DNA from 3 places in the Clostridium lapidicellarium genome. Region 1 is predicted to be linked to each of the others. Evidence: predicted binding sites of a transcription regulator. Region 1 holds the regulator's gene; each other region holds the start of a gene.
The links. The regulator NrdR, encoded in region 1, represses ribonucleotide reductase genes. The targets are predictions, from matches to a motif close to CACNANATNTNGTG.
Positions count from the first base shown of each region.

Region 2: the regulator NrdR is predicted to act here: its motif matches at 2,144-2,157, upstream of nrdD (anaerobic ribonucleoside-triphosphate reductase).
Region 3: the regulator NrdR is predicted to act here: its motif matches at 1,751-1,764, upstream of AB8S09_RS10565 (vitamin B12-dependent ribonucleotide reductase).

Region 1 is NZ_JBGFFE010000001.1:168,572-173,503, forward strand. It holds gene AB8S09_RS00840 (response regulator transcription factor) at 1-622, opposite strand, end outside; gene pgeF (peptidoglycan editing factor PgeF) at 650-1,363, opposite strand; gene nrdR (transcriptional regulator NrdR) at 1,518-1,982, opposite strand; gene AB8S09_RS00855 (YlmC/YmxH family sporulation protein) at 2,058-2,321, opposite strand; gene sigG (RNA polymerase sporulation sigma factor SigG) at 2,381-3,154, opposite strand; gene sigE (RNA polymerase sporulation sigma factor SigE) at 3,228-3,935, opposite strand; gene spoIIGA (sigma-E processing peptidase SpoIIGA) at 3,989-4,786, opposite strand.
Region 2 is NZ_JBGFFE010000002.1:297,847-302,778, forward strand. It holds gene nrdG (anaerobic ribonucleoside-triphosphate reductase activating protein) at 1-36, opposite strand, end outside; gene nrdD (anaerobic ribonucleoside-triphosphate reductase) at 21-2,126, opposite strand; gene AB8S09_RS03405 (hypothetical protein) at 2,274-2,456, shown strand; gene AB8S09_RS03410 (ferredoxin) at 2,534-2,722, opposite strand; gene AB8S09_RS03415 (Mrp/NBP35 family ATP-binding protein) at 2,834-3,682, opposite strand; gene AB8S09_RS03420 (YhfM domain-containing protein) at 3,765-4,610, opposite strand; gene AB8S09_RS03425 (PsbP-related protein) at 4,777-4,932, opposite strand, start outside.
Region 3 is NZ_JBGFFE010000015.1:26,505-31,436, reverse strand. It holds gene AB8S09_RS10575 (M14 family metallopeptidase) at 1-1,013, opposite strand, end outside; gene AB8S09_RS10570 (gamma carbonic anhydrase family protein) at 1,081-1,596, opposite strand; gene AB8S09_RS10565 (vitamin B12-dependent ribonucleotide reductase) at 1,863-4,904, shown strand.

The DNA.
Region 1 (4,932 bases):
CTATCTTCTGTCTCAAATGTCTTATGTGTACATCTATGGTTCTTGTTTCTCCGGCATATTCATAGCCCCATACTTTATCCAACAAAAAATCCCTAGTCATAACTCTGCCCCTGTTTTCTACGAGTATTTTCAGAAGTTCGAATTCCTTTAACGTAAGTTCAATTTTATGTCCATCTTTAACCACTTCATGTTTGTCAAAATCTACACTTATATCTCCGAAACTGTAGGTCTTATTTGTGCTTCTTTCTTCCAAACGCCTCAAGACAGCTTTTACTCTGGCTACCATTTCTCTTATGGAAAATGGCTTTGTTATATAATCATCTGCCCCGAGCTCAAGTCCCAGCACCTTGTCAAATTCTTCTCCCCTGGCGGTTATCATTATCACAGGAGTAGAAGATATTTCGCTGTCCTTTCTTATCTCCTTGCAGACTTCATAACCATCCAGTTCGGGCAGCATGACATCCAGCAGTATGAGATCAGGTTTTTCCCTTCTCGCTATTTTCAGCCCGCTTAAGCCGTCATTTGCCGCAATGGTCTTATATCCACTTTTTCTAAGATTAAATCCAATAAGTTCGCAGATATGCTCTTCATCATCTACTATCAATATTTTTCTCTGTAACATACATTTATCCTCCTTATAGACTAAAGTTTAATCCAAGTAAATAAATGAAAACATCCTTCCAGTACCCCTGTCTCTTCTATAAGAATACAACTGAAACTTCATATTACATGCTGTACAAATATCTAAATAATTTATATTTTCCCTCTTTATTTTTTTCCCCTCCAGCTGATACAGTATACATTTTTTTAAATCCAGGTTTCTACCTTTAAATATATCCTTGTCTCTATAAAAAGGTGTGTGTTTAAACTTATCCATAAGTTCCTCCCCTACTTCGTAACAACAGCTGTGAATATGAGGTCCCACACATATATGCAAATTTTCCGGTTTACTGCTGTATTCCTCTTCAAGTTTTTCAACAGCCTTAGAGACTATACAGGCAAGTGTACCTCTCCATCCACTGTGAACTGCAGCCACTACCTTTTCCCTTTCATCGTATATAAGAACAGGAACACAATCCGCATTAAAAACACCTACAGCCGTGCAGGGGCTATACGTAATTATCCCATCTCCGTCTTTTATTTCATCCTCGGGATTATACATGACAATTCTACATCCATGAACCTGATTTAGAAATCCTACATTTTTCAGTTTAAACCATTTTTTCAAGTTTTTAATATTTTTTCTTCCTTCATCCTCTGCTTTATTAAAATTTAAATTTCCCTTAGCTGTTGAAAATACTGCCTTTGCTCCCTTAAGATCTAAAATTATAAATTCATACGGCCCGATTGCAAGCTTTTTCATATTAATTACTACTCCTTTCTTAGAGCACTCAAAGTTATTATATCACGAATAAACACCACTAAGTCAACATTTCCAAATGGACATAAAAAAAGGATTGTTCTAAAATATACCTTAGAGCAACCTTTCATAAATATTTCTGACTGATCACATGGACTTACTTGTCTCCCTTATGGGAAATAAGATTCTTTATCTCCTCCATAAAGGTATTTATATCCTTGAACTGTCTGTAAACAGATGCAAACCTAACATAAGACACTTCATCCACCTTTTTCAAACGCTCCATTATCATTTCACCTATTTCAGAAGATCTTATCTCCGTGACCATTTTATTGTTTATCCTTTTTTCCACTTCATCTGCTATGCCTTCAATCTGTTTTCGAGAAACCGGTCTTTTTTGACATGCTTTTATAAGTCCGTTCAATATTTTATTTCTGTCAAAATACTCTCTATTCATATTTTTCTTTATAACAAGTATAGGTACGTTTTCAATCTTTTCATAAGTTGTATACCTTTTATTGCAATTAAGACACTCTCTCCGCCTTCTTATGGCCATATTATCATCTGTAGCTCTGGAGTCTACTACCCTACTTTCCCCGTATCCACAATAAGGGCATTTCAATTCAATTCACGTCCTTTGTATAATATATTATAACAATTATACACCTTTTCGTCTGGTATTTTTCAACTTATTTTTTCAATCCTTCTCTGATAATTTTTTTCCATCTATTAAAATCACATCCACTCCTATCTTTTTTATATCTTCCCAGGGCACTTCTACATCTTCGTTTTTGCTAAACAGAGACATTTTAGTGGTTTGAGAAGGCAAGACAATCGATATTATCCTGTGTTCATCACAATTTATTTTTAAATCCTTTATGAATCCCAATTTCGTACCGGTATTTATGTCTATAACCTCCATATCCCTTAAATTAACCAGGGAAAACAGATCATCTTCCATATTTATGTACACCCCCCATTTATATTCCCCATAAAATTGCTGTATTTATATTATAGATATCATATATAATTTCTCATATGCCTCAATGCAGTCTTTTCCAGTCTGGATACTTGAGCCTGAGATATCCCAATTTCATCTGCCACTTCCATTTGAGTTCTCCCATCAAAGAACCTCAAATTCAATATCAGTTTTTCCCTGTCGTTTAATTTTTTCATGGCTTCCTTTATAGCTATATTCTCAAGCCAATTTTCATCTGCATTTTTAGTATCGCTTATTTGATCCATCACATAAATGGCGTCTCCGTCATCGTGGTATATGGGCTCAAACAGAGAAACCGGATCCTGAATTGCATCCAATGCAAAAACAACTTCTTCCCTGGGTATTTGCAGCTCTTTAGCTATTTGAGATATAGTTGGCTCTTTGTTATTCTCCCTTATCAATCTATCTCTGACTTGAAGCGCCCTGTAGGCAATGTCTCTGAGTGATCTACTCACCCTTATGGAATTGTTGTCCCTCAAATATCTTCGTATTTCACCTATAATCATGGGAACTGCATAAGTTGAGAATTTAACATTTTGACTCAAATCAAAGTTATCAATGGCCTTCATAAGTCCTATACATCCTACCTGAAATAAATCATCTACATTTTCTCCCCTATTATTAAATCTCTGTATTACACTCAATACCAACCTCAAATTGCCTTTTATAAATTTTTCTCTGGCTTTATCATCCCCCTGCTGCATCTTTATCAAGAGTTCTTTCATTTCTTTTCCCTTCAAAACCGGCAATTTTGATGTATTTACACCGCAAATTTCAACTTTATTAATCATCATGCAATCAGCCCCTTTAGAATATATAGCATTTTAAGTATTTACTAAGAGGCCAAATTTTATACTAAAGACAACCCTATAACATTTTATTTATTTCTTTTTTCAACCTTTTTATTATTCTCTTTTCAAGTCTGGATATATACGACTGAGATATTCCAAGCAAATCCGCCACTTCTCTCTGAGTCCTTTCCTTTTTGCCATTTAACCCAAATCTCAAATTCACTATTTCCTTTTCTCTGTCGCTTAATTTTTTCATGGCAATAACCAAAAGCTGTTTATCCACTTCATCCTCTATAAAATTATAAACCACGTCATTGCCGGTCCCCAGAATATCAGAAAGAAGCAGTTCATTTCCATCCCAATCTACATTTAAAGGCTCATAAAAAGAAATTTCCGCTTTCACCTTGCTGTTTCTTCTCAAATACATAAGTATTTCATTTTCTATACATCGAGAAGCATAAGTAGCCAATTTTATCTTTTTTTCAGGATTAAAGGTATTCACCGCCTTTATAAGCCCTATTGCCCCGACAGATACAAGATCTTCAACATTTACCCCCGTATTTTCAAATTTTCTGGCTATGTAGACTACAAGTCGTAAATTCCTTTCTATAAGGGTAGATTTAACCTTTTCATTTCCAGATACCAGTTTTGAGACCAATTCCTCTTCTTCTTTTTTACTAAGAGGCGGAGGTAAGACGTCATTGCCACCTATATAATATATATCTTTTATTAGAAATTTAAATTTTACAAGTATCCTATTTAATAATATTTTTAAGTTAAGCATAATTATCCCCCACTATATCAAATGTTTTTTACTATTTATACAAGCGTGATTATTTAAATTATCCCTCTTGACAAAAGAGCATGATAATCACCCAGTTTACTTAATTTTTCCTGACAAATAGCTATTATAGCTTCCCTATATTTAATTTCCTTCCCAAAATCTATTCTCACCACATCTGCCTTAAATCCCTGAAGCTTTCCAATCCCGCCATTTATAACCCTGTACGGTATGTAAAACTTGGATTCCCCTTTCAAATCCATATTTTCAAACACGGAGCTTTCAACTATTATTACGGGAAGGTTTGTCACTGGTTCTCTAAGTTCATTTCCGGTGTCCAGAAAAGCTCTAACAGTTTTACATTTGTTCTTAAATACAATATCTATATTGTAAATCAATGTAAACAGCTTGTTCCTATCTTTAATATAGGCCACTAGCCTGTCAATGATCATGTACAGTACCATAAGTGAAGCAAAAAGCCACTGATAGGAAAAATTAATTATGACAGGGCCATCTACATAGGAATATTTGTTATATTGGATAAATATACAAAGTCCTGCCAGCAGCATTGAATAGAGTATAAACACCGACAATATCTTTAAATTGGTCACAAAACCCCTATTGCCAAAGGAAATATAAATCAATATGACTGAAACAATAATTTTGAAATAAAAGGCGGAAAAAAGCTCCAAGCCCGGATATATCAATGTAATTGTATATATACTGCCTATAGATGCTGCTAAAAACACAAACCGAAATTTCATTTTCAACTTGAGAGTTTTACCTGTAATATAAAGCAGGAAAAAATCTACTATTAAATTTATTAAAATCAGCAAATCTATATATACAACCAAATAGACAACCACCTCCACCCCTTTTTCCTTTAATTTACTTTTATTATATACCTATATATTTCAAAATTTTGTCATTTCTTAATTTATTTCAATATTTTTATTTTCTATAATATGTCATAAATTTTTCTTTTATTACTGCAGAGTTT
Region 2 (4,932 bases), on a different contig from region 1:
GATTCGCCTCCCTAGACAATTTAAGAATACACGCATTTACTGTTTCTATTAGATATTCTATCTGCTCTTTCTGCAGACTTTCCCTTTCCAAATCTTTCATCCAGCGATAAATACCCTGTCACTCTTGATATACCCTGTATATTGCCGCTTCCGCATTTAGGACATATCTTCTCACCGTGCAGGTAAGTACCGCATTCTTTGCAGTATCTTATATGGAAATTTACCCCTATATAACTTATATTGGTATTGTCATATGCATAGTTTATTATATTTCTCACAATTTCTTCAGAAGGGTAATCGTCCAGTTCCACATAACTTATATGTCCTCCATTACATAATTTGTGATACGGTGCTTCAATATCAATCTTATCTTTTATCGATATCGGAAACCCGACAGGAACATGGTAGGAATTAGTATAATAATCCTTATCTGTAATCTCCGGAATTTCACCAAATATTTTTTTATCATGAACTATAAATTTGCCACTTAGTCCCTCTGCAGGAGTAGCATAACAGCTCCAATTCAGGTGTGTTTCTTCTGTAAGTCTATCGGTATAATCCCTTATATGAGAAATTATTTTAATCCCAAGTTTTCTGGAATTCTCATCTTCACCGTGATGTTTCCCCGTCAGTGCTACCAGTGTTTCTGCCAGGCCAATAAACCCTATTGCCCATGTACCCTGCTTTAATATAGGTTCTATGGAATCACCGTCTTTTAAATTTTCAGATCCCTTCATAAGTTTCTGTCCTGCAACAAAGGGCAGATCCCTTACTTTCAATCTCTTTAAAACGCCATATCTATGCATGAGAGCTTCTTTGCAAAGTTCCAGCCTCTTATCCAGGATCCTAAAAAATTTACTCACATTTCTCTTCGAAATAATACCAATACGCGGCAAATTTATAGTAACCGGAGCTATGTTTCCCCTTCCCTCGGGGCCCGGATCTCCATTTACATTGGAGCAAACATAAGTTCTGCATCCCATAGTAGCAGGTAAAATCCCCTTGTCATAATACAACTTGTTAAAATCCGCATCTAAATTCATAAAAGTTGGGTTCATTCTCCTTGAAGCCACCCTACACGCTATTTTGAAAAGATAATAATAGGGATCTCCCTCATTTTTATTTACACCTTTTTTAACTCTGAATATTATGTTGGGGAATATGGGCTGTTCGCCTTTTCCAAGTCCTTTTTCGTATTCAAGTAAAAATATTTCACATATCAAAGCTGCATCCTTTGATCTGGGTATACCTATATTTATAGAACTAAAAGGTACCTGAGAACCAGCTCTTGAGTGCATCGTATTTAAATTATAAATTATTCCCTGCATTGCCTGTTCAATACTTCTTCTCAACTTTCTATTCAAGATCCCGCTTATCTTGCTCTCTTTCACTCCTACAGATTTTAAATTCTCATTTATTTCCTCTCTGGTAGGCTCAACAAAAACAGCCATATCGTTGTCAAAATCCGGATGAGATTGTCCTCCAAACATATCATTTTGAGATGATTGCAGAAGTATACAGGAAAGTTCCGCAGCAGATTCTATTCTCTTGGGAGGTCTTATATTCCCATATCCTGTATTGAAACCTTTTAAAAGCATTCTTCTAGTTGGTATGTGAAGACAATTTACAGTAAGATTATAAGAATCCAGATCATGATAATATATATCTCCATTTTCATGAGCTCTGGCAAGATATTTGGGCATAGTAGCCAGATTATGCCATTTATTGGATTCGCTTGCTATTCTCAAAAGCTTTGCACTAAAATTATTGCCGACATTTGCATTATCCCTGTCTGTTTGAATTCCTATTTTATCTATGGTCTTCATGAGATCAGACTTTATCTCTCTTATATCATTTCTTTCTTTTCTGTAATTTGAATAAGCTAATCCTATTTTTAAATAGCCCCTTTTCATAAGCACTTTTTCAACCACATTCTGTATATCTTCTACATCTATCTCTTCCAGATTCAGTTTCTCCAAATGCTGTATGACTTCCTGGGTTAAATCAATAAACTCACTTTCTTTTAATTCACGGCCTATTTCTTCAGAAGCACTTTTTATAGCATTAGTGATCTTAACAGAGTCAAAATCAACCTTTCTTCCATCTCTTTTCACAACATGTAGCATATATAATACCTCCTGACCACTATATATTGTGTATCCACTCGATTTATTATACTATAGCATATTTTAAAAATCAATTTTCAAATTTCAAGAATAAGAATCAAAATAATGATAAAACTAATAAAAGCTTAGTTTTTAGGAGGACTTTATATGATTGGTAAAATAATAGATTTAAATGCTGCAGAAGCACTAATAAGTTTCAAAGATGGAGCCACAGCTTACACAAACATTTCCCGGCTACCTCCTAATATAAAAATAGGAGATACAATAAATGTAAACCCAAGCCTTCCATTTACGTTAAATGACAAACTTAAAAATACTTTTTTTCTTTAGAACATCTTAAAAGGAGTGCTGAAAATTATTCCTGCAGCACTCCCTACCAGATTCAACATTTAATTATAATTCACTCTTTATTCCACAGTTATAGCAGAAACCGGACAATTTTCCTCTGCCTCTTTTGCTGAATCCTGAACTTCTTCTGGTACTTCACCGGTAATTGCAACTGCCTTCCCATCATCATCCATTTTAAATACTTCAGGACATGTACTTGGACATAATCCACATCCTACACATACATCTTTATCAACTACTGCTTTCATAATATACTCCTGTTAAATAACAGGATGTTCACCTCTTTTTTATAATTTAATAATAAAATATTTTCACTAGTATTGTTCCCACAAAATCAATTTATTATATCTGCCTTCAAATCATTTCAACAAAGTTATAAAATTATTCAATAGATCATCATAATCAGGCAAGCTTTTTATGTAACTTTCCGCCCTTCCACTTTCCATGCTCTCCACCAGTCCAGAATTTACAGGCATTTCCCCCAATAGTTTTAAGCCAAGATATCGAGCCTGTTCCTCTGCAGATTTTTTGCTAAACAGCTTTATCTTTTTTCCACAGCTGCTGCACCTAATATAAGACATATTTTCCACTACACCTATGATATCTACGCCAATTTTTTCGGCCATTATAACTACTTTTTTTACTATCATCGATACCATATCCTGAGGAGTAGATACTATAACTATTCCCTGCAGTGGAAATTCCTGCATTATAGTAAGAGCTACATCTCCTGTTCCAGGCGGCATATCTACAAGGAGATAGTCTAAATCTCCCCAATCGGTATCAGAATACATTTGTTTTAGTACGCCTACTATCATAGGTCCTCTCCAGATAACAGGCTGTTCTTCCCTTTCTGTCAAAAGATTTAAGGATATAACTTTTATTCCCATAGAAGTTTCTACAGGTAAAAATTTTACCTGCTGCTCCCCATCAATTGGAACTATATCTGCCCTTTCATCATTTATTCCAAAAAATCTCGGCATGGATGGTCCTGTTATATCACCGTCAAGTACTCCCACTTTATAACCTGCACTTCTCAATTTTACAGCCAGTATACCTGTAACTGTTGATTTTCCCACTCCTCCTTTTCCACTCATAACACTTATTATATGTTTTATTTTGCCATATTTCGGTAATAAAAAATTACATTCACCTTGATCTTTACTTCTGCATGCCGTCTTAATTGAACAATTATCACAATTACTCATTTTTCCCCTCCTTAATTATAGAAACAAATTGCCCTCAACCATCTCTTTCACAATAGCACTATTATTAAAACAAAAAAGCTTTTTAAAAACTCCCGGGTTTATTTTTATAAACTTCTATATCCCATCCAGCACCATTATAATTGTCATATGCATAATATATTTTTTCACTTTTATCTTTCCTATTCCAGAATGTAATAGTCGCTTTATACAGTGTAGACTTATATCCCTCAGTTTTTATAGTAACCCACACATCGTATTTATCCTTGTCATTGTTTCCAATGCCGGCGTTTTTATACTTATCGTTTAAATCCGACTTAAATTCCTCTACTTCCGTAGACAATATAAATCTAGCTCCATCTATATCGTCTTTAAAATTTATTCCTATCTTTTCATTTTTATTTTTACCTTGAAAATACTCATCTAAAGCCTTCATAATCGATCCATAATAAACTTGCTTGAAATTATTTGGCGGCATTCTTATGTTCCAGAAATTGTTAATTATATCACTATCTATTCTCTTAGATATGATATATATTTGATTATTACTATAGAGGTTCCCCCCATCTTTTTTATCAAGACCGGCTACATATTTAAATCTATGTACCTTATTATTTCCCTCATATATTTCAAAAACATAGTCTGGCTGCAGTGAAGATTTTTTCGATACTTTCTTGCCTGAAGACAATATATCATATAGATCTTTAATCGCATTTTGATCAGTAACCACAAATTTGAATCCCTGATCTCTCATATTCTGAATAACTATTTTATCAACTCTCTCTTCCCTTATGTATTCAAAATCTGAATTCTTCAAGCCGGTTTTAACCTTAAGTCTATCCAATTCATCACATCCAGCAGACAAAACAGCCACCGTTAAAATAATCAATACTAAAAATACACTTAATCCCCTTCTAGTGTTATGCTGCAATTTACTCACCTGCAATTAAAAAATATTATCAATTTTATAGCAGGTAAACATTAAGGACTTACCTGCTTTCTACTGTAAAAAAATCTATGAACATTATAACATATTTGCGACAAAAAAATCCCCTTTCATGCAATTAAACCTGAAAGGGATACAACAGATATCCTTATTATTTATATTCTAAATTTTTCACAATAGTTTCAAACACAGTGGGCATGTTTTCTTTAAAATCCATATCTTTTACAAAAAAAGAGAATCTGCAAAATTGCTTTCCCTCTGCTATAAAATACTCCATACATCTATAACTGTCTCCATTCTCCTTAAC
Region 3 (4,932 bases), on a different contig from region 1:
ATAACCTTTCCCTGGCTGTGATAGGCCAATACCATTCTGAAATCATGGCTATTCGTAAAATTGACCATGGCTCTGGTTTCAGGTTCTGATTCAGCATAGGGACCTGAATACCTGGTGGGTCCCGGGCCATATACACCGTAAGAAAGTTCAGCTTCTTTTGAAAGCTGCCAGTTTGCATTATAATTGTGATTTATATCAACACCCCTGTTGTTTGCTTCCCAGTTCCTTGAAAAATCAGTACTTCCTCTATTCCAATCTATGAGCTGATAATAATAGGGATTATTCCTGGTTAACCCATTCAGCACCAGCTCCACTCCATCAGGATTTACCATGGGAACTATATAGATACTGCTTCTCCTCCATATTTCTCCTATATTATAACCCCTTATACTTCTACCTTCCGAATAGGCTTTAGCGAAATTTTCCATAAATTTCATCAAAAGAGGTGTAGTTATCCATTCCAAAGCATGGTGCGAGCCATTATAAGATACCTGATTGCTTCCTGACCCGAGTTTCACATAATAAAGCTGCCTTCCAAGTACACTCTCACCGGCACTTCCTACAGTTATAAATGGATACCTGGCCTCAAGGCCCGCAAGATCCGTCTCAAGTACGCTGTAGGTATAATTTATATTTGTATCCACCACGTCTATGTTGTAAGGTACTTTAATTGTATTCCCCGGAATTAGACCCAAAGGCTCTACGGAAGGATTGGCCGTTATTATTTTATAAACTTGAGTCCCATACTTCTCAGCTATGCTGTACAGTGTATCACCTGATCTTATGACATATTCATCATAACCCAACATGAAGCTTTGGAGCACCCTATAAGTATCCGGCCCTATTATACCATCCGATATCAATCCATTGTTCCTTTGAAAATTTTCAACCGCCTCTTCAGTCTGCACACCAAATATTCCATCTACAGGACCGTGATAATAACCTATTTTACTTAAAACCGCCTGAATCTGCATTACCTGATTACCAGATGAACCTAATTTAAAAATAGGCATTTTACAATCTCCAAATATTATTAACACTATATTTTATACTTAACTTATAAAATAGGTGATATATATTTTAACAGCCAAAGTGTTTGTAAATTTCAGATTTTGTAATATACCCCTTTGCCGAATTCCTGAGAGATTCTTTTTCCTCCTCTGTAAGTTCTCTTACAACTCTCGCAGGTGATCCCATACACATAACTCCAGAAGGTATCTTTTTATTTTTAGTTACAAGGCTGCCTGCCCCTATAATGGTATATTCGCCAATTTCAGCATTATCCAATATTATAGAACCCATTCCAATTAAAGAATACCTTCCGACTTTGGCGCCATGTATTATAGCATTATGCCCTACGGTTACATATTCTTCTATTTCTACCGGATTCATTCCGCTGCTGGTATGAAGGGTACAATTATCCTGTACATTGCTTCCCTTTCCCACATATATGTAATTTACGTCCCCCCTCAATACAGCTCCAAACCATATATTGGCTTTTTCGTAGATTTTAACTTTTCCTATAATTTCTGCACTGTCAGCTATAAAACAATTTTTATTTATTTCTGGTACATAATTTTTAAATCTTCTTATCATACTATAATTCAATCTCCTTTCAGTATCAATTATAAACTATTTTGTAGTGAATATTAAAATAAACTTATAAAATACAGTTTATTTAAAAAACACGATAAAAAATGACATACAAATTAAATTGAACTTTTACAGGATATATAATATAATAAATAAGCACTATATATAGTATTAATATATATCGATTAATACTATATATAGTAGTTGCTTTATAAATACACACAACATGTACAATATATTTTTTACCATAAATTGGAGGTAAGTTGCAATTGAACAGCATAAAGGATTTATTTAAAAGATATTATACAAAATCCCTTGAAAAAAACAGCAATAAAACCGTATATGATCTATTCAAGTGGAAAAAAACGGATGTATTTTTAAAAGATCATAAAACCCACAAAGTTCTGGTGGATATGAAGGATCTGGAATTTCCAGAACAGTATTCCCAGAATGCCTGCGACATAATAGCTTCTAAATATTTCAGAAAAGCCGGTATTCCCGGAAAACTGGGCTATGAAAACAGCATGAAATCAGTAGCAGACAGAATGGTAAACTTTTGGCGTGAATCCTTAAAGGATGAAGGGCTTATAAAGACAGAAGAGGAAAGTTCTATTTTTTACGATGAATGTGTCTATGCATTTTTAAAGCAGATGTATGCCCCAAACTCTCCGCAGTGGTTCAATACGGGGCTAAAGTTATCCTACGGCATAAGTGGTACAAAGCAGGGCAACTACTATTTCGACGACAATTTAAATAAAGTGATGGAATGTAATGACAGCTATACTAGAACTCAAGCTTCTGCTTGTTTTATACTATCTATTGAAGACAAACTGCTGGGTTCTCATTCTATATCAGATCAATTTGTAACAGAAACAAAACTATTCAAGGGAGGTTCGGGAACAGGTACTAATTTTTCCCCCATAAGAGCAAAAGGTGAAAAATTATCTGGAGGAGGCTCTTCCTCAGGTCTTATGAGTTTTTTAAAGGCATTGGACAGAAATGCCGGAGCAATCAAGTCTGGAGGCACAACGAGAAGAGCTGCCAAAATGGTATGCCTGGATGTAGACCATCCTGAAATAATGAACTTTATAACCTGGAAATCAAAAGAAGAAAATAAAGTAAAGGCACTTGGTAAAATGGGATACGATACAGATTTAGACGGCGAAGCCTATGAAACTGTATCAGGTCAAAACAGCAACAATTCTGTAAGATTTTCAAATAGCTTCATGAGTAAAGTAGACAGACTAAAGGTTAATCCAGATGAGACGATAAAGCTCAGAGGTCGGGTTGATCCTAAGATTACGAAGACAGCAAAGGTAAAGGAAATCTGGGACACTTTCAACAGCTGTGCTTGGAAATGTGCGGATCCGGCGCCCCAGTTCAGCGATACCTTCAATGCATGGCATACATGCCCTGCAGGGGAAGACGGAAAAGTAAATGCACCGTATAATATGATAAATTCTACAAATCCCTGCGGAGAATATGCCTTTTTAGACAATACTTCATGCAATCTGGCATCCATAAATATATATAAATTTTATAATCCAGGCAAAAATACTTTTGATATGGAGGGATATCTACATATAATCAGCTTAGTTCAGCTGATACTGGAAGCTTCCATACACTGGGGACAATTTCCTACGGCAGATATAGCAAGAAAAACACATTTTTTCAGAACTACAGGCTTAGGCATATCAAATATAGCGTCCCTATTCATGGTCATGGGATATCCTTATGATTCAAACGAAGCCAGGACACTTGCAGCTTCATTAGTTGGAATACTTACAGGCCAATCCTATTATGTATCCTCTTTAATGGCAAAAGAAATAGGCCCCTTTGAAAAGTTTCAAATAAATAAGCCTTATATGATGAGAGTGATGAGAAATCATGCCAGGGCAGCTTCTGTAAATTTGGAAAAACTCTCAAAAACCATGGGATACAGTTTTTCAAATGAATTTGAAGGATTAAACTATACTCCTTTAAAAGTAAACCATGAAATTTTAAAAAGCCAAAATTTATCGTATTTGGGAACTACATTGACAAAATGCTGGGTAAATGCCCTTAAAAGCGGCGACAAATTTGGCTATAGAAACGCCCAGGTTACAGTTATAGCACCTACAGGCACCATATCCTTTGCTATGGACTGCGGTGCAACCTCAATAGAGCCGTTCTTCAGCCATATTGTCTATAAAAAATTATCCGGCGGCGGATTCATGACAATCATAAACCCCGTAATAACCATGGCATTAAAAAAACTAGGCTACACCAAGGAAGAAATAGAGGATATATTGTCCTACGTACTTGAAAAAGAAACCATAACCAAAGACGGCTTTACCTATGAGAAAATACTCGACGGCAAAATGGAAGGAGCCCCGCATTTAAAAGATGAACATCTTGCCATATTCGACACTTCAAATAAATGCGGCAGCGGTGAAAGATACATTGATCCCATGGGGCATGTAAAAATGGTAGCTTCCATAACCCCGCTCATATCCGGTTCAGTATCAAAAACTGTAAACTTACCCAAAGACGCTTCCATACAGGATTTCAAAGACGTGGTTTTATCCTCATGGAAACTCGGGATTAAAGGAATAGCACTGTACAGGGATTCCTCTAAAGCAGCCCAGCCTCTAAATACAAACTTATCCGCTTCAGCTGATGTAAAGCTTGATGACTTAACCTATAAACAGCTTTTAAGCAAGGCCAGGAATTTGCAAAAAGGGGTAAAGTATTCAAAAAGGGATAAACCCGTGGGAATCCGCAGAGGAACAACTCATCCGGCACAAATAGATGACGTGAAAATATACACTACAGTAAACAGATCCGCAAATGGCGATATATCTGAAATATATATAACTACGGACAGAGAGGGAACTATAATAATGGGGCTCTTAAATTCCCTGTCAAAGGCAATATCGGTAATGCTCCAATACCATGTTCCACCGCAGGATATATCGAGGATGCTGCGTGGTCAAAAATACGAACCCTACGGATTCGTTCAAAAACATCCCTATATAAAATACGTATCTTCCATATCGGATCTTATAAGTAAAATAATAGATATAGAACTTGGAGATTTTTCCAGATGTCAGATCAAACCTGAGAATTACGACAAGAACAGCTTGATTCTAGGAAACTCTTCCGCTGAATTAAATTCCGGGAAAATCAACAATACTGAAATAAAGACAAAAAAAATAGACGGTGAAAGAGTATACGGTGCGGTCTGTCCTACTTGCTCCAGTACCAGAATGGTTAGAAACGGAACCTGCATGGTATGCCTGGACTGCGGTTCCACTACAGGATGCAGTTAAGTAGAGAGCTCAAATCTTTGATTTGGTG